DNA from 3 places in the Streptomyces sp. DT224 genome. Region 2 is predicted to be linked to each of the others. Evidence: riboswitches for the same ligand, from Rfam matches in the RefSeq annotation. Region 2 holds a riboswitch; each other region holds the start of a gene.
The links. A riboswitch is a leader RNA that binds a small molecule or an ion and turns the genes downstream of it on or off. The one in region 2 is predicted to bind cyclic di-AMP.
Positions count from the first base shown of each region.

Region 1: it holds a riboswitch for cyclic di-AMP, as region 2 does, so the genes downstream of both, ACLQ2N_RS16695 (transglycosylase family protein) here and ACLQ2N_RS26740 (NlpC/P60 family protein) in region 2, are expected to answer to the same signal.
Region 3: it holds a riboswitch for cyclic di-AMP, as region 2 does, so the genes downstream of both, ACLQ2N_RS33760 (M23 family metallopeptidase) here and ACLQ2N_RS26740 (NlpC/P60 family protein) in region 2, are expected to answer to the same signal.

Region 1 covers NZ_JBNCLI010000006.1:192,020-197,787, forward strand. The annotation lists gene ACLQ2N_RS16675 (exopolyphosphatase) at 1-508, opposite strand, end outside; gene ACLQ2N_RS16680 (DUF501 domain-containing protein) at 522-1,061, opposite strand; gene ACLQ2N_RS16685 (FtsB family cell division protein) at 1,132-1,602, opposite strand; gene eno (phosphopyruvate hydratase) at 1,695-2,975, opposite strand; gene ACLQ2N_RS16695 (transglycosylase family protein) at 3,275-3,991, opposite strand; cyclic di-AMP (ydaO/yuaA leader) riboswitch at 3,996-4,164, opposite strand; gene ACLQ2N_RS16700 (transglycosylase family protein) at 4,450-5,511, opposite strand; gene ACLQ2N_RS16705 (cytochrome P450 family protein) at 5,618-5,768, opposite strand, start outside.
Region 2 covers NZ_JBNCLI010000011.1:109,401-115,168, forward strand. The annotation lists gene ACLQ2N_RS26730 (NlpC/P60 family protein) at 1-836, opposite strand, end outside; gene ACLQ2N_RS26735 (hypothetical protein) at 1,146-1,499, shown strand; gene ACLQ2N_RS26740 (NlpC/P60 family protein) at 1,627-2,802, opposite strand; cyclic di-AMP (ydaO/yuaA leader) riboswitch at 2,810-2,960, opposite strand; gene pcrA (DNA helicase PcrA) at 3,122-5,560, shown strand; gene ACLQ2N_RS26750 (peptidoglycan DD-metalloendopeptidase family protein) at 5,618-5,768, opposite strand, start outside.
Region 3 covers NZ_JBNCLI010000018.1:20,974-26,741, reverse strand. The annotation lists gene ACLQ2N_RS33785 (FG-GAP-like repeat-containing protein) at 1-60, shown strand, start outside; tRNA gene ACLQ2N_RS33780 (tRNA-Lys) at 159-232, shown strand; gene ACLQ2N_RS33775 (SHOCT domain-containing protein) at 350-754, opposite strand; tRNA gene ACLQ2N_RS33770 (tRNA-Met) at 924-997, shown strand; gene ACLQ2N_RS33765 (PP2C family protein-serine/threonine phosphatase) at 1,185-2,348, shown strand; cyclic di-AMP (ydaO/yuaA leader) riboswitch at 2,560-2,713, shown strand; gene ACLQ2N_RS33760 (M23 family metallopeptidase) at 2,725-3,894, shown strand; gene ACLQ2N_RS33755 (aldo/keto reductase) at 4,061-5,005, shown strand; gene ACLQ2N_RS33750 (PrsW family glutamic-type intramembrane protease) at 5,027-5,768, opposite strand, start outside.

The sequences.
Region 1 (5,768 bases), on a different contig from region 2:
CGGTCATTCGGACGCAGCCGATGTCCACGGACCGGGCGGCCCGCACCCGGTCGTCGCCGACGACGAACTCGGTGGAGCCGCCGCCGATGTCCACGACCAGGTACGGCTTCGCGAGGTCGTCGCGCCCGGTCAGCTCCTTGGTCGCCCCGGCGAACGAGAACGCGGCCTCCTGGTCCCCGCTGATCACCTCCGGCTCGACGCCCAGGATGTCCAGCACCCCGCGCACGAAGTCGTCCCGGTTCTCCGCGTCCCGGGAGGCGGAGGTGGCGACGAAGCGCACCCGCTCGGCGCCGTGCTCCTCGATCACCGCCGCGTAACTCCGGCAGACGGCGAACGTGCGCTCCAGCGCCTCGGGGGCGAGCCGGCCGGTCCGGTCGACGCCCTGCCCCAGCCGGACGATCTCCATGCGCCGGGCGTACTCGACGAGCTCCCCGGTCACCGGGTCGGCGTCCGCGACCAGCAGACGGATCGAGTTGGTACCGCAGTCGATGGCGGCCACACGCGTCATGTCTGCCGCCCCCTCAGCCCTCGTCCGTACCCTGCTCGCCGCACGGCGACACGCACGGGCCCTTGCGCCACCACTCCGGAAGCATCGCGATCGCCTCGTCGCCCAGCGGGTTGACGCCGGGACCGGCCGCCAGTGAGTGCCCGACGAGCACGTGCAGGCACTTCACCCGGTCCGGCATGCCGCCGGCGCTCGGGAAGCCCTCCAGGACCTCGATGGCGTCGCGCCGCGCGATGTAGTCCTCGTGGGCCGCCCGGTACGCCGCCGCCAGCTCGGGGTCCCTGCCCAGGCGCTCGGTCATCTCCTTCATGACCCCGTTCGCCTCCAGCGTGCCGATGGCGGAGGCGGCGCGCGGGCACGTCAGGTAGTACGTCGTCGGGAACGGCGTGCCGTCCTCCAGCCGGGGCTGCGTCTCGACCACGTCCGGGTTGCCGCACGGACAGCGGTGCGCGATGGCGCGCAGCCCGCGCGGCGGGCGGCCCAGCTGCTGCCGGAACGCGGCGATGTCCGCCTCGGTGGGGACGGTGGGCTCGGTCTGGGGAGGGGGCGTTTCCATGCCTGCCTAGGGTGCTGATCGGACTGCTCGAACCGCGGGTTCTGCAGAGGTACGGGGGTGGGGACGGCCGTCAGCCGCGGTCGGCGCTGTCCACGCCGTCCCACAGGTTGGAGTGCCAGGGCCGGTCCGTCTCGGCCGGTTTCCCGTCGCGCTCCTCGACCGCGTCGGGGTCGACCACGGTGTAGCCGGTCTCCCCGGGGAGAACGTAGTGCAGGTGCTCCCGGGCCAGCCGCTTGATGTACGCGTCGTCCTGGAGCCGGGCCTTCTGGTCCCGCAGCTCCTCGGTGCGCGCCTCGGCCTCCCGCGCCTGCCTGCGCTGGTCGGCGATCTCGTCGCGCTGCGACACGTACTGCCGCATCGGGTAGGCGAGGGCGACGACCAGGGAGCAGACGACCAGGGCCAGGAAGGCGGCCCGGCCGGTGAGCCGGGAGCGGCGGGCCTGGCGCCGGTTCTGGGACCGGTAGACGCGGGCGGCGGTCTGCTCACCGAGCAGCCGCAGCCGGGTCGCGGTGGAGAACCGGTCCCGGTCCTTCACGGCCATGTTCCCGCCTCCCCATTACGACGTCCGTCCCCGCACACGGTACGTGACCGGGCGCGGGGACGGACGGAGGCGGGGGCTACCCGCGGGGGGCGTCAGCCCTTGAAGCGGGGGAACGCCGAGCGGCCCGCGTACACCGCGGCGTCGTCGAGGATCTCCTCGATGCGCAGCAGCTGGTTGTACTTGGCGACGCGGTCCGAGCGGGCCGGGGCACCGGTCTTGATCTGACCGCAGTTCACGGCGACGGCGAGGTCGGCGATGGTGACGTCCTCGGTCTCGCCGGAGCGGTGCGACATCATGCACTTGAAGCCGTTGCGCTGGGCCAGCTCGACGGCGTCCAGGGTCTCGGTCAGCGAACCGATCTGGTTGACCTTGACGAGCAGGGCGTTGGCGGAGCCCTCCTCGATGCCGCGGGCCAGGCGCTCCGGGTTGGTGACGAAGAGGTCGTCGCCGACGATCTGGACCTTGGCGCCCAGCTTGTCGGTGATGACCTTCCAGCCTGCCCAGTCGTCCTCGTACAGCGGGTCCTCGATGGAGACCAGCGGGTACGCGGCGACGAGCTCCTCGTAGTACTCGGTCATCTCGGCGGCCGAGCGGGACTTGCCCTCGAACTCGTACGAGCCGTCCTTGTAGAACTCCGAGGCGGCGACGTCGAGCGCGAGCGCGATGTCCTTGCCCGGGGCGTAACCGGCCTCCTTGATGGCCTCGATGATGAGGTCGAGGGCGGCGCGGTTGGACTCCAGGTTCGGCGCGAAGCCGCCCTCGTCACCGAGGCCGGTGGACAGGCCCTTGGTCTTCAGGACCTTCTTCAGCGTGTGGTACACCTCGGCGCCCCAGCGCAGCGCCTCGGAGAAGGACTCGGCGCCGATGGGCGCGATCATGAACTCCTGGATGTCCACGTTGGAGTCGGCGTGCGAGCCGCCGTTCAGGATGTTCATCATCGGAACGGGCAGCAGGTGCGCGTTCGGGCCGCCGAGGTAGCGGAACAGCGGGAGGTCGCTGGCCTCGGAGGCGGCGTGGGCGACGGCGAGGGAGACGCCGAGGATGGCGTTGGCGCCGAGCGAGCCCTTGTTCTCCGTGGCGTCCAGGTCGAACATCGCCTGGTCGATGAGGCGCTGCTCGGTGGCGTCGTAGCCGACGAGCTCCGGGCCGATCTGCTCGATCACGGCGAGGACGGCCTTCTCGACGCCCTTGCCCTGGTAGCGGTTGGGGTCGCCGTCACGAAGCTCAATGGCCTCGAACGCGCCGGTGGAGGCGCCGGACGGAACAGCAGCACGACCGGTGCTGCCGTCGTCGAGGCCGACCTCGACCTCGACCGTGGGGTTGCCCCGGGAGTCGAGGATTTCCCGGGCTACGACGACGTCGATGGACGGCACGAGGCATCTCCTTCTGGGATATGACGCTGATTGTGCAGGGTCGCTTTGGCCTTGCCACAAGAGCCTAACCGGCCCGGCCCTCCGCGTCGGCCGACCGCCCGCCCCCTGGGACGAAAAAGGACCCAAGAGCGGGCGTACCGGGACGAAAGGCCGAATATTTACTGACCGGTAACTACAACAGTTGAACAATCACCGGAGCCGCCCGGCCCCGGAACCGGCGTGCCCCGGCCCGGCACACACGGGGGGAGAGTGCGTGCCGGGCCGGGGCGGCCTGAGTGATCAGCGAGGAGGGATCGCGGTTACTTCGTCAGGTGGAGCTGCTGGCCCGGGTAGATCAGGTCGGCGTCCTGGACGATGTCCTTGTTCAGCTTGAACAGCTGCCCCCAGCCACCCTTGACGTGGTGGTCGGCGGCGATCCTGCTCAGCGTGTCACCGGCGACGACCTTGTACTCGCCGTCACCCTTGGCGACCTTCTTGCCGGTGGGGGTGGTGACCGTCTTCTTCGGGGCGTCCGAGCGGTCGGAGCGGTTGGTGGCCGGGGCCTCCGTGCGCTCGGCCTTCTTCGGGGCGGCCTCCTGCTTGGGGGCGGCCTCCTGCTTCGCGGCACCGGAGCCGGTGTCCACACCCGGGTCGACACCGTCGTTGGCCAGGTTGCCGGCACCGGCGCAGGACCAGGCGCCCGGGCCCTGCATGTCGAGGAGCTTCTCGGCGGTGGCGATCTGCTGGGCCTTGGTGGCCAGGTCGGCGCGGGGCGCGTACTGCGTACCGCCGGCGGCGGCCCAGCTGGACTGGGAGAACTGCAGGCCGCCGTAGTAGCCGTTGCCGGTGTTGATCGACCAGTTGCCGCCGGACTCGCACTGGGCGACGGCGTCCCACGTGGCGACGGAGGCGGCGGAGGCGTTGGTGGCGCCCATCAGCGGCACGGCGACGGCGGCACCGGCGACACCGGCGAGCGTGGCGACACGGACGGCCTTGGAGGGGCGGCGGTGCTTGTTGCCCTTGCGGTTGAGCAGCATCGAGTCTTCTCCTCACCGACGCCTGCGAGGTGAGCTGTCGGGTTCGGGCCAAGTGAGTTGCCCGGCCGCGCTCCTGGCGCGGCTTCACCCCTAGCCGGTCCTGTCACGTCTCCCGACGATCAGGCCCAGCGCCTACCTGGGTCCCCCGCTCCTGCCTACGGCGCTTTCGCGTCTGTTCCCTCCGACCGACGGCAGGATTCGGCGTGACGGTCGACGGGGCCCGCGGTGCGAGCGGTTCTGACCGTAATCACACCCAGCGGTCATATTCAAAGACAGACATACCGGATAATCATCCCGTAAGAGCGTCCGATGAACCCTCATTTGCGCAGGTCGGAACGGATGCGGCGGGACCTCCCGGACAAGAAGCGTGAGTTCACGCAAAGAGACCCATGTCTCACTCGGTCAAAAGTGGGACATGGGTCTCTTAAACCACCCAAAGCGCAAGGGGCTCTAACGGCTCATCCGGCGTTCTCGGTGACCTTGCCCTGACCCGCGTCAGCCAGGCTCAGATCGAGGTTCTGGCCGGGCAGGATGAGGTCCGGGTCGGAGCCCACCTCGTCCTTGTTCGCCTCGTACAGCTCGGGCCAGCCGCCGGGCAGGTCCTGCGCGTCGGCGATCGCCCAGAGGTTGTCGCCCGGCCGTACGGTGTACGTGCCGTCAGCCGGCCGCGCAGCGCTGTCGCGTGCGTCACCGTCACCCCGCGAGGCGTGCCGGCCCGCGTCGCGCCCGGCGGCCGCCCCCGAGGCGTCGTCGGCGGCCGGGGCGCCCCGGTGCTTGCCGCCCTTCGCCCGCGCGTCGTCCGTCGCGTCGGCCGAGGGGTCCGCCGAGGGGTCGGCCGAGGGCGTGGTGGACGGATCGGCGGACGGGGTGCCCGAGGGGTCGGCGGACGGGTCCGCCGACGGGGAGGCGGACGCCTCGCCCTTGCCGCTGTCCTCCGCGCTCCGGCCCGCGTGCTTGCCGGAGCTCTTGCCGGCCTCCCTGTCCGCGGTGGCTCCGCCGGACGCCTCGTCCGAGGGGGCGGCCGACGAGCCCGAGGACGCGTCGTCCGCCGGGTCGGCGCCGAGACCGGCGTCCAGCCCCGCGTCGGCGCTCCGGGCGGGCTCGTCCGCATCCTGGTCGCCCGGATCCACGTCCGCCTTGCCCGCGGTCTTGGTGAGCCCGGAGATCACCGCACAGCTGGGCCACGCCTTCGGGCCCTTGGCGGCCAGGACCCGCTCGGCGACCGCGATCTGCTGCGAGCGGCTGGCGAGGTCGGCGCGCTCCGCGTAGGCCTCACCGCCGTACGCCTTCCACAGCTCGGGCGTGAACTGGAGACCGCCGTAGGAGCCGTTGCCGAGGTCGGCGCTCCACATACCGCCGCTCTCGCAGTCGGCCACCCGGTCCCAGGTCGCGGTGTCCGCGGCGTGTGCGCTCGCCGCGCCGAGCAGCGGGATGGCGATGGCCGAGCCCGTGACGCCTGCGGCGACCACGATGGCGGGTGCCTGACGAGGGCGGCGGTGTCTGCCGTTCGCGGAGCCCATGGGAGATGCCTTCCGTGTGACTGACAAGCGACTGGTGAGTCGAACGGTGAACCTAGCGAAACTCGAACGTGAGTCACAAGTCGATGCAGCGCAGATCACGTGAAAGTCACAGAGGTGACGGTCTGTCATCTCTCTCGGCGCGCGCGCCCGGCGTGAAGTGCACCGGCAAGGTGCGCAGTCCGCGCATGATGAGCCCGCCGCGCCACCGCAAATCGCTCGATTCTCCCGCAAGCCGCAGGTCCGGAAGGCGTGTCAGC
Region 2 (5,768 bases):
GGCAGCGAGACCCCGGCGGCGCGCCAGGCGGCCTGGGTGAGCCCGGAACAGTCGAAGGAGTGGGGCCCGGTCGCTCCCCACACGTACGGCTTGCCCAGCGCGCTGTACGCGAAGGCGACCGCCTGGGCGGCGCGGGCGTTGGGCGCGGCGACGGCACCGCGCGGTGCGCTCCGGTCCGCGTGGCCGGCCCCGCGCCCCTTCTCGGAGGTGTCGTAGGCGGCGCGCTCGGCCGGGGTGAGGCGGGCGAGCAGGCGGCGGGCCTCGGCCAGCTTGGCGCGGACGGTCGCCCGGTGCTCCTTCAGGGCGGCCTGCCGGGAGGCGAGCTCGGTGAGCTTCCCGGCCGCTTCGGCGCGTACCTGGGCGATCTCCGCGACCTGGCGGCGCACCGAGCGCACCTCGGCGGCCCGGCGCTCGCCGGCCCGCTCCGCGTAGGTGGCGCGGCGCAGGTACTGGTCGGGGTCGGAGGAGAGCGCCAGCTGCACGGAGGGGTCGATCCCGGCGGACCGGTACTGCGCGGCGGCGTACGCGCCGAGCACGTCGCGGGCGCTGTTGAGGCGGGCGGTCCGGCGGGCGGCCTCGTCGCGCAGGGCGTCGACCGACTTGGCGGCGGCGGTCGCCTCGGACTTCGCGCCGTTGTACTTCTCGGTGGCGACCTCCGCCTCCCGGTACAGCCGGTCCACCTGGGCCTTGACCTGCCGGGCGGTGGGCGCGGGGTCCGCGTGCGCGGCTCCCGGCAGCACGGCGGCCGTCGCGGCTCCGGCGACGGCGAGGGTCGCCGCGGTGCGGGCCGCGGAGGCGGTGGTGAGGCGCTGCCTGGGTTTGCGATGCGCTGCCACGGGGGCGGGCGTCCTTCCGTGCGACGGCCCGGCGGGGTGTACCGGCGGGGTTCCTCCGGTGGCCGGCGAGAACGGTCCTGGTCCACGGCCACCGTGAAGGGACGCTAATCCGAGGTCACGGGAAGGTGTCGTTATGACTGCTATTGCCCACTCTTGGCGTGGCATTGTCGCCGGATGGCCGGCTGTGAAACATCAGTGACCGGGAAAAGGGTCACAGAAGCAGGCAAAAAGTGCATTCATCATTCAAGCGGCCCGTAGGCCCCACCCTGCCCGGAGTGATCCGAGGGGAGGGCTCTAGGGTGCGGAACCATGCGCGTACTCATCGATTTCGTCGTCGCCCTGCACATCATCGGCATCGCCGCCCTGCTCGGCGGCTTCCTCGGTCAGATGAAGGCGATGAAGGCCGGCACCGCCCGTTTCGTCCCCGGCATGCTGCACGGCGCGCTGACCATGCTCGTCACCGGCGTCGCCCTCGTCGGCCTGGACCAGGCCGACGACCACCCCGTGAACAACGTCAAGATCGGGATCAAGCTGCTGTTCCTCGTCGTGATCCTGGGGCTCGTCTACGTCAAGCGGGACGAGGAGAAGGTCGAGAACGGCATCTTCGCGGCGGTCGGCGCGCTGACCCTGGCGAACATCTTCATCGCCACGCTCTGGACCTGAGCCGCACTTTGGACCTGAGCCGCACTTTGGACCTGAGTCACGCTCCGGACCTGGGCCACGCTCCGGACCTGAGCTGCCGCAAGAGGGCCGGCCCGTGTGCGGGCCGGCCCTCTTCTGCGGTCTGCGGTCAGGCGGGGCGCACACTCCCGTAGATCGGCATGTAGTAGATCGACTCCTCGCGCACGTTCGCCCCGGGCTTCGGTGCGTGGATCATCATCCCGTCGCCCTTGTAGATCCCGACGTGGCTGATGTCGTCGTAGAAGAACACCAGGTCACCCGGTTGCAGGTCGGCCGTGGCGATCCGCGTGCCGACGTTCACCTGGTCCCAGGTGGTGCGCGGGATGTCGACGCCCGCCGCCTTCCAGGCCGCCTGCGTCAGCCCCGAGCAGTCGTACGAGGAGGGGCCGGTCGCCCCCCAGACGTACGGCTTGCCGATCTGGGCGCGGGCGAACGCGAGCACCTTCTCCGCCTTCGTGGACGCGCTGGTGCCGGAGCCGGAGCCGGAGCCGGAGCCGGAGCCGGAGCCGGCCTCTGAGCCTGAGCCCGAGCCCGTCTGCGTTCCGCCGCCGCCCGATGCCTCGGCCTTCCGCTCGGCGTCCTTCCTGGCGGCGGCCTGCTTCTTCGCCAGCTCCGCCGCCTTCCGCTTCGCCTCCGCCTCCTTCTTGCGCTCCAGCTCCGCCAGGCGCGCCTTCTCCTCGGCGGTCAGCTTCGACAGCAGCGTCCGGGCCTCGGTCAGCTTCGTCCGGACGTTCTGCTTGCTGGTGCGCAGCGCGGCCTGCGACTCGGTCAGCGTCTCCAGGCTCTCCACGGCCGCGGCGCGCTGCTCGGACGCCTTCGTCTGCTGCGTACGGAACTCCGTGACCGCCTGCTGCTGGCGCTCGGCCATGCGGTCCATGAGGTGGGTCTGGTCGAAGAACGACTGCGGGTCGTCGGCCAGGAAGAAGGTGGCGGTCGGCGCGAGGCCGCCGTTGCGGTACTGGGCGGCCGCGTAGTTGCCCAGCGTCCTGCGGGCGTCGTTCAGCTTCTCGGTGCGCTTGGCCACGTCGTCGAGCAGCGTGTCGACCTTGGCCTTCTGCTTGTCCGTGGCTTCCTTGGCCTGGTTGTACTTCTGGGTCGCGTTGCCGGCCTGCCGGTAGAGGTCGTCCACCTTCTTCTGGACTTCCTCGATGCTCGGCTTCGGCGTGGGCGCGGCCATCGCGCTCTGCGAGGACAGCAGGGTCACCGAGGCCAGCGCGGCCGAGGTCAGCCCGACGGCGGGGACGGTGGAGCGCATCCGGGTGCGCGGTTTGCGATGCGACGCCAAGGCCGGCATCTCCTTCCGTGGACCGCCTACCGGGTTAGCTGTCGGGTTCGGGCGGAACGGAAGGCTGCCCTACGGTCCGGTGGGGAAGGACCGATTCACCCCGGTACTGCGTGTGGGTCCCCGGTTCCGGGCGGGCCCGGATTCGGCGTGGTGGCCCGCTCGGCGTGGGTCGCCTCTGGGGGTACGGGCCGTCCGAACGTGCACGCTAGCCAACTCATGGGGCCGCTGTGAAGGTTGGTGTTCGATATGCCCGATACATTTCCGTGACCTTTTCGGAGCGGGGTCGAGTGTCGGTGGGGAGCTTTAGACTCGGACAGCGATGAGCAGCCTCTTTGACGACAGTTTCCTGGCCGGCCTCCAGCAGGAGGAGGACGCGCCCCCGCCGCCCCCCGAGGACCCCGCACCCGAAGCGGTGCCGGAGGACCTGTTCGCGGGCGTGTTCGACGGGCCCCCGCCGGCCCGTGACGCGTACTACCGCGACGGCGCGCACCGCCCGGTCATCGATCCCGAGGCGCTGCTCGACGGACTGAACACCGAGCAGCGCGCCGCCGTCGTGCACGCCGGATCGCCTCTGCTCATCGTGGCCGGCGCCGGCTCCGGCAAGACCAGGGTGCTCACCCACCGCATCGCTCACCTGCTGGCCGAGCGGGGCGTCCATCCCGGCCAGATCCTGGCGATCACCTTCACCAACAAGGCCGCCGGCGAGATGAAGGAGCGCGTCGAGCAGCTGGTCGGTCCCCGGGCCAACGCCATGTGGGTCATGACCTTCCACAGTGCGTGCGTCCGCATCCTGCGCCGCGAGTCCAAGAAGCTCGGCTTCACGTCCTCGTTCTCGATCTACGACGCGGCCGACTCCAAGCGGCTCATGGCCCTGGTCTGCCGCGACCTGGAGCTGGACCCGAAGCGCTACCCGCCGAAGTCCTTCACCGCCAAGGTCTCCAACCTCAAGAACGAGCTCATCGACGAGGAGACCTTCGCAGGGCAGGCAGCCGACGGCTTCGAGAAGACCCTGGCCCAGGCGTACGCGATGTACCAGGCCCGGCTGCGCGAGGCCAACGCGCTGGACTTCGACGACATCATCATGACGACGGTCCACCTGCTCCAGGCGTTCCCCGATGTCGCCGAGCACTACCGCCGCCGCTTCCGGCACGTCCTCGTGGACGAGTACCAGGACACCAACCACGCCCAGTACACGCTGGTACGCGAGCTGGTCGGCCCGGCCGGTCCGGAGAGCGCCCCCGCCGAGCTGTGCGTCGTGGGTGACGCGGACCAGTCGATCTACGCCTTCCGGGGCGCGACCATCCGCAACATCCTCCAGTTCGAGGAGGACTACCCGGACGCGACGACGATCCTGCTGGAGCAGAACTACCGCTCCACCCAGACGATCCTGTCCGCCGCCAATGCCGTCATCGAGCGCAACGAGAGCCGCCGCCCCAAGAACCTCTGGACCAAGGCCGGCACCGGCGCCCGCATCACGGGCTACGTCGCGGACACCGAGCACGACGAGGCGCAGTTCGTCGCCGAGGAGATCGACCGCCTCACCGACGCGGGCGACGCGAAGGCCGGCGACGTCGCCGTCTTCTACCGGACGAACGCGCAGTCCCGTGTCTTCGAGGAGATCTTCATCCGCGTCGGCCTGCCCTACAAGGTCGTCGGCGGCGTCCGCTTCTACGAGCGCAAGGAGGTCCGGGACGTCCTGGCCTACCTGCGGGTCCTCGCCAACCCCGAGGACACCGTCCCGCTCCGCCGCATCCTCAACGTCCCCAAGCGCGGCATCGGCGAGCGCGCCGAGGCCATGATCGACGCGCTCTCGCTGCGCGAGAAGATCACCTTCCCGCAGGCGCTGCGCCGCGTGGACGAGGCGTACGGCATGGCCGCCCGCTCGGCCAACGCCGTGAAGCGGTTCAACACGCTGATGGAGGAGCTGCGCACGGTCGTGGAGTCCGGCGCCGGACCCGCCGTGGTGCTGGAAGCGGTCCTGGAGCGTACGGGTTATCTCGCCGAGCTCCAGGCGTCCACCGATCCGCAGGACGAGACCCGCATCGAGAACCTCCAGGAGCTCGCCGCCGTCGCCCTCGAATTCGAGCAGGACCGGGGCGAGGAGGAGGGCGCGGGCACGCTCGCGGAGTTCCTGGAGAAGGTGGCGCTCGTCGCCGACTCCGACCAGATCCCCGACGAGGACACCGACGGTTCCGGCGTCATCACGCTGATGACCCTGCACACCGCGAAGGGCCTCGAATTCCCGGTCGTCTTCCTGACCGGCATGGAGGACGGCGTCTTCCCGCACATGCGGGCGCTCGGCCAGGTCAAGGAGCTGGAGGAGGAGCGCCGCCTCGCGTACGTCGGCATCACCCGCGCCCGCGAGCGGCTGTATCTGACCCGGGCCGCCATGCGCAGCGCCTGGGGCCAGCCCTCGTACAACCCTCCGTCGCGGTTCCTGGAGGAGATCCCGGACCAGCACCTGGACTGGAAGCGGAAGGGCCCGATGGCCGCCCCGGCGGGCCCCACCTCGGGGATCACCTCGTCGCTCTCCGCCTCCCGCGCCCGCTCCGGCCCCTCCGGCTTCGCGACCCGGCGGACCTCGGACAAGCCGACGATCACGCTGGTCGCGGGCGACCGCGTCACGCACGACCAGTTCGGCCTGGGCACGGTGACGGCGGTCGAGGGAGTCGGCGACCAGGCGAAGGCCACGGTCGACTTCGGCGACGACCGCCCCAAGAAGCTGCTCCTGCGGTACGCGCCGGTGCAGAAGCTCTGAGAAACCAGCGGCGGCCGGAGCCTCCGAGGCCCCGGCCGCCGCAGTCGTCCGTCCCGCTCAGTTCGGGTTGATCCCGTGGCCGCGCAGCCACGGCAGCGGGTCGATCGCCGCACCGCCGCCCGGCCGTACCTCGAAGTGCATGTGCGGGCCGGTCGAGTTCCCGGAGTTCCCGGAGTACGCGATGACGTCGCCGGCCTTGACGGGGCCC
Region 3 (5,768 bases), on a different contig from region 2:
TCGTTCGGATCCCGTACGCAGATCGCCACCGGCTGGCAGACGTACAAGGGCATCTTCTGAGGCTCTGAGCCCGCCCCGGTCCCGATGACGGGGCCGCGCAGCCGATACCCGATCGGTTGCGCGGCCGGGGCGGGCTATGCTCGGGGGTGATGTGCCGAGGGCCGTTAGCTCAATTGGTCAGAGCAGCGGACTTTTAATCCGTTGGTTGTGGGTTCGAGTCCCACACGGCCTACCTCGTTGCCCCGGGTCCGCGCGTGCGCGGCCCGGGGCTCTGTCGTGTCCGAGGGCGGGCGGTGCTGTGTGCCGTCGTCCGGGCCGGAGCCGGCAGGGGCCGACGCCCGAGGGTGTGTCAGACCAGGAGCTTCGTCTTAGCCCGCTGGTACTCCTCCTCGGTGATCGCACCCTTGTCCTTGAGGTCGGCGAGCCTCGACAGGTCCTCCACGTGGCTGCCCTTGTGGCTGCCGTCCTCCGTACCCGCCGCGTCCCTGATGTACGCCTTGAAGGCGGCGTCACGCTCCCTCGCCTCCTGGACGTCGCGCTTGCCCATGGACTTGCCGCGGGCGATCACGTAGATCAGCACGCCCACATAGGGCAGTACCAGCGCGAGGATCAGCCAGCCGGCCTTGCCCCAGCCGCTCAGGTCGTGGCTGCGAAAGATGTCCATGATGACCCGGAAGAGCAGGAAGAGCCACATGATCCAGAGGAAGAACCAGAGCATCGTCCAGAACAGGTTGAGCAGGGGATAGTCGTCCATCGTCCACTCCCGGGTCCGCGTCGGACTGGCTGAATCTGAAAACAGTCATATCACCACATTCACCCCATTGCTCGTCGATGTGGGGCGCGGGGCGGGGAGGCGAGGGGGCCGGGGCGTGCGGGCCGTGGTCATGGGGGCCCCGAACATGACGTAGAGTTGGGTTCACCGACGCGGGGTGGAGCAGCTCGGTAGCTCGCTGGGCTCATAACCCAGAGGTCGCAGGTTCAAATCCTGTCCCCGCTACTGAAGGATCAGGCCCGGCACGCAGGCAGCGTGCCGGGCCTGATGCGTTTCGGCGGGGTTCCGAACGAGCGCACCCGCTTCGCCCCATCGGCGGCCGAGGATTCGCCCGGCGACCGCGCGGGCGCGAGGCTGGAGGCGGTGCGCGGTACCGTCCGCGGCCGTGGCTGCACCGGGCAGGAGACCGCAGGTGGGGAAGTGGGAACGACGGTGGCGCGGGCCCGACGGCGCGGTGAGCCGCCGGTTCGTCCGGGTGCTGCCGGTGGCGATGATCGTCATCGGGGTGGTGTTCGACCTCTTCACGCCGCCCTCCTACACGGCCGTCCCGATGTTCGCGGCCGCCCCGCTGACCGCCGCGCCCTTCTTCGGTATGGGCACCACGATCCGGATCGGGATCGCCTCGGTGCTCGCCGTCGCCGGAATCCGGCTCTGCACCGGTGATCTGGTCGAGGTGGTCTCGTTCATCGAGATGGTCACCGTGCTCACGGTCGCCGTGCAGGCGTGCGTGATCAACCGGGTCGTGCGGCGCGGCAGCGACCAGTTGGCGTCCGCCCGGATCATCGCCGAGACGGCCATGCGGGCCGTGCTGCCCGCGCCGCCCGAGCGGATCGGCGGACTCCAGGTGGCCGCGCGGTACGAGGCGGCACAGGCGGACGAGTTCGTCGGGGGAGACCTCTTCGCGGCCGCTGACACTCCGTACGGCGTACGGCTGGTGCTGGGCGACGTGCGCGGGAAGGGGCTGGAGGCGGTCGGCGCGGTGGCGGTGGTGATCGGGGCGTTCCGGGAGGCGGCGGAGCAGGAGAAGTCGCTGGAGGGCGTGGCGCAGCGGCTGGAGCGCGCGCTGGCACGCGAGTCGACCCGGGGTGGCGGGTTCGACGAGTTCGAGGAGTTCGTCACCGCTGTCCTGGCGGAGATCCCGCCGGGCGGCCAGGTGGCGCGGATCGTGAACCGGGGCCACCCCGACCCGCTGCTGCTGCACGGGGACGGGGCGGTGGAGGCGCTGACTCCCTCGGAGCCCGCGCTTCCGCTGGGCCTGGGCCTGGGGGTGCGGCCGGACCGCGCGGAGGGCTGGGAGCTGCCGCCCGGCGGGACGCTGCTGTTCTACACGGACGGCCTGTCGGAGGCGCGGAACGCCGACGGTGTCTTCTACGACCCGGCGGAGCGGCTGCGCGGGCGCCTCTTCCCCGGTCCCGAGGAGCTGTTGTCCGCGCTGACCGACGACGTACGACTGCATACGGGGGGCGAGTCGACCGACGACATGGCGCTGCTCGCGGTGGCCCGGCCGGCGAAGGGGCAGCCGGACCGCCGCAGGACGGTGAAGATCGTCAAGCGGGGTGCCACGCTGGGTGACTGAGGAGCGTCGCTCCGCATAACATTTGACGCAACGTCAGAAAACGCGTAGTGGCCGGGTGGCGATCAACTCGCCCGGTTCCACCCGGTTGTGTCCCGTAAAGTCCAGGCCATGGGCGTGAACGATCAGTGGGAACAGCTTGGAATCGGACCCGTCTGTCTATTAACGTTCGATAACGCAGCGCGGTTGTCCCAGCCGTCGTCAGGGACGGCGCCGCGCGCGTGCGCCGAATTCCGCAAGGGAACCGGGGAACCACCTACATGGGGTGAATCGGGCATCTTCGTCTTCACAAGAGGCGGAGGGACCCGTAGGAGACCTTCCTGCTCCGAACCCGTCAGCTAACCCGGTAGGCGAGAAGGAAGGAAAGGAGTGCGCCCGCGTGGCGTCCAACAAGCCTGCCCCCGAATCACCTTCCCGGTTCGTGCCCGAATACGGTGCCGACTCCGCGTCCGTCCCCGGCGCCGCGTACATTCCGGAACAGGGAAGCGACTACGCGGCCGATCGGGGCGACGGCTTCGGCACCGGTGCCGGTTTCGGCAGCGGCTTCCGCGCCGACGACGCCGACTCCGAGCGGACCTGGGAGGAATGGAACCCCACCGAGGAGTCCGTCCGTCCCGTCCGCGGCAAGCACCGCGTCGCCAAGCAGCGCAATGGTCTGGCCCGTAGCTCCACCGTCCTCGGCGTCGGTGTCATCGCGGCCGTCGGCGCGGGCGGCATGGCCACCGCACAGAGCAAACCGCCGGTCTCCATCTCTCTTCCCGATTCCATCGCGGACAATCTCCCCGACGCCAAGTCCCTTCCCGGCGTGGGTGCGTTGTTCTCCGGCGAGAGCGAGGCGGAAACCCCCGCGACCGCCACCGCCGCCGCACCGCTGACCACCGCCGGCATCACCACCGCCGAGGCCGAGCAGGGCACCACGGACGCCGGCGAGGCGCTGCGCGCCCGCATCCTCCAGCAGGCCGAACAGCAGCAGGGCGCCGCCGACGCCGAGGCGAAGGCGGCCGAGGAGAAGGCCGCTGCCGAGAAGGCGGCCGCCGAGGCGAAGAAGCAGCAGGACGAGGCCGAGGCCAAGGCCGCCGCGGAGAAGAAGAGGGAGGCGGAGGAGGCGAAGAAGAAGGCCGAGGCCCTGCGCCTGGCCAAGCTCGCCGCCGGCTACGCCATTCCCACCTCCTCGTACACGATCACCTCGACGTTCGGCGAGGCCGGTTCGATGTGGTCCTCCGGCTACCACACGGGCCTCGACTTCGCGGCCCCGACCGGTACCCCGATCAAGGCCATTCACACCGGCACCGTCAAGTCGGCCGGCTGGTCCGGCGCCTACGGCTACCGCACGGTGCTGGAGCTGGAGGACGGTACCGAGCTGTGGTTCTGCCACCAGTCCTCGATCGGCGTCACGGTCGGCCAGAAGGTCACCACCGGCGACACGATCGGCCGCGTAGGCGCGACCGGAAATGTGACCGGCCCGCACCTCCACCTGGAGGTCCACACCCCGGACGGCACCGGCATCGACCCGATGGCCTGGCTGCGCGCCCGCGGTCTGACCGTCTGAGGTCCGTTTCCCCCGAAGACCCGGCCCTTCCCGGTAGGCGGCCGTCCGAACCCCGGCAGCCCTGACGCACACCCCCCGACGTCAGGGCTGCCGGTTCGCGTGGCCGCGGCCTGACGGATGTATGCGGCACGGAATAGCGGGGTGTGCGCAAACCGTTCTCCCCCTTATGACTTCACTGCGCAATCTCGGCCCGTCCGGCCTCCAGGTCTTCCCGCTCTGCCTCGGTGGAAACGTCTTCGGCTGGACCGCGGACGAGGAGCGGTCCTTCGCCGTCCTCGACGCGTACACGGCGGCCGGCGGCAACTTCGTGGACACGGCCGACGCCTACTCGCACTGGGTTCCCGGCAACGAGGGCGGAGAGTCGGAGACGGTCATCGGCAAGTGGCTCGCGTCGCGCGGCAACCGGTCCGACGTCGTGGTGGCCACCAAAGTCGGCGCCCTCCCCGGCTACAAGGGCCTTTCGGCGCCCACGATCAAGTCGGCCGCCGAGGAGTCGCTGCGCCGGCTCGGCACGGACCACATCGATCTGTACTACACGCACTTCGACGACGAGACCGTCCCGGTCGAGGAGATCATCACCGCCCTCGACGAGCTGGTGAAGGAGGGCAAGGTCCGCGAGATCGCCGCCTCCAACATCAGCCCGGCCCGGCTGCGTGCCTCCCTCGAATTCTCCGAACGCGAGGGACTGGCCCGCTATGTGGCGCTCCAGCCGCACTACAACCTCGTCTCGCGGGACACCTACGAGGGCGATCTCCAGGACACCGCCGCCGACGCCGGGCTCGCGGCCGTCCCGTATTACGCGCTGGCCGCCGGCTTCCTCACCGGCAAGTACCGCCCGGGGACGACCGTGGACAGCGCCCGCGCCGGGAGGGCGGCCGGCCACCTGGAGTCGGAGCGCGGCCGGCGGGTGCTCGCCGCGCTCGACACGGTGGCGCGGGACCGGGACGCCGAGATCGCGACGGTGGCCCTGGCCTGGCTCGCCTCCCGCCCGACGGTCGCCGCGCCGATCGCCTCCGCCCGGACGGTCGACCAACTGCCCGCGCTGCTGGCGGTCGCCGGTCTCCAGCTGACGGACGAGGAACTGTCGACGCTGACGGCGGCCTCGGCCTAGGCTCGTTCGCCTGCGCGGAGGTCACCGGCCTGTGTACGGATCGGGCCGGTGACCTCCGGTGCAGGGCGGTGCGGTGCGGGGCTGCTGGTCGTAGGGCTGTGCCGGGTACGGGGACGGGCCGATGTACGAGTTCGGGGCGCCGTTGTACGGGGGCGGGCCGCCGTACGCGTACGGCGTGGTGCCCGCGTACGGCCGGCCGGGCGGCCAGGCGGCCGTGTAGCCGGGCGGCCGGCGGTGGGTGGCCCGGGCCGCGTACGCGAGGGCTGGGCCGGCGATCTCACGGCGCTGCCACAGGTGGTGCAGCAGCTCCAGCTCGCGCGCGGCGAAGTCCGGGTCCGCCCTGCCCCGGCCGGCCTGCCGCCGCAGGGAGGCGAGGGACGTCGCGAACGCCTCGTACTCGGCGACCGCACGCGCCGCCGCCCTGCCGCGCTCCTTCGCCTCCTTGGCGCGGACCGTCGCGTACGCCGGGTGGTACGGATGGCCGGAGACGCTCGCCGCGTACCGCCGGCGCGCCGCGTTCCTGGCGAGGGCACGGGCCCGCATGGAGGCGAGGGCGCGGGGCTCGTCGGGCGTGAGCCAGCCGGCTTCGGCGTACGCGGGGAGCTCGACGGCCAGGGAGCGCAGCTCCTTGCGGCGGGCCCGGACCACCTGCCAGGTCACCAGGCCGAAGACCGGGACCATGAACGCCCCGTACACGATGTAGAAGCCGTACCGGCCGAAGGTCGCCGAGCCGTTCCACAGGGCGTGCATGCCCATGGCGAGG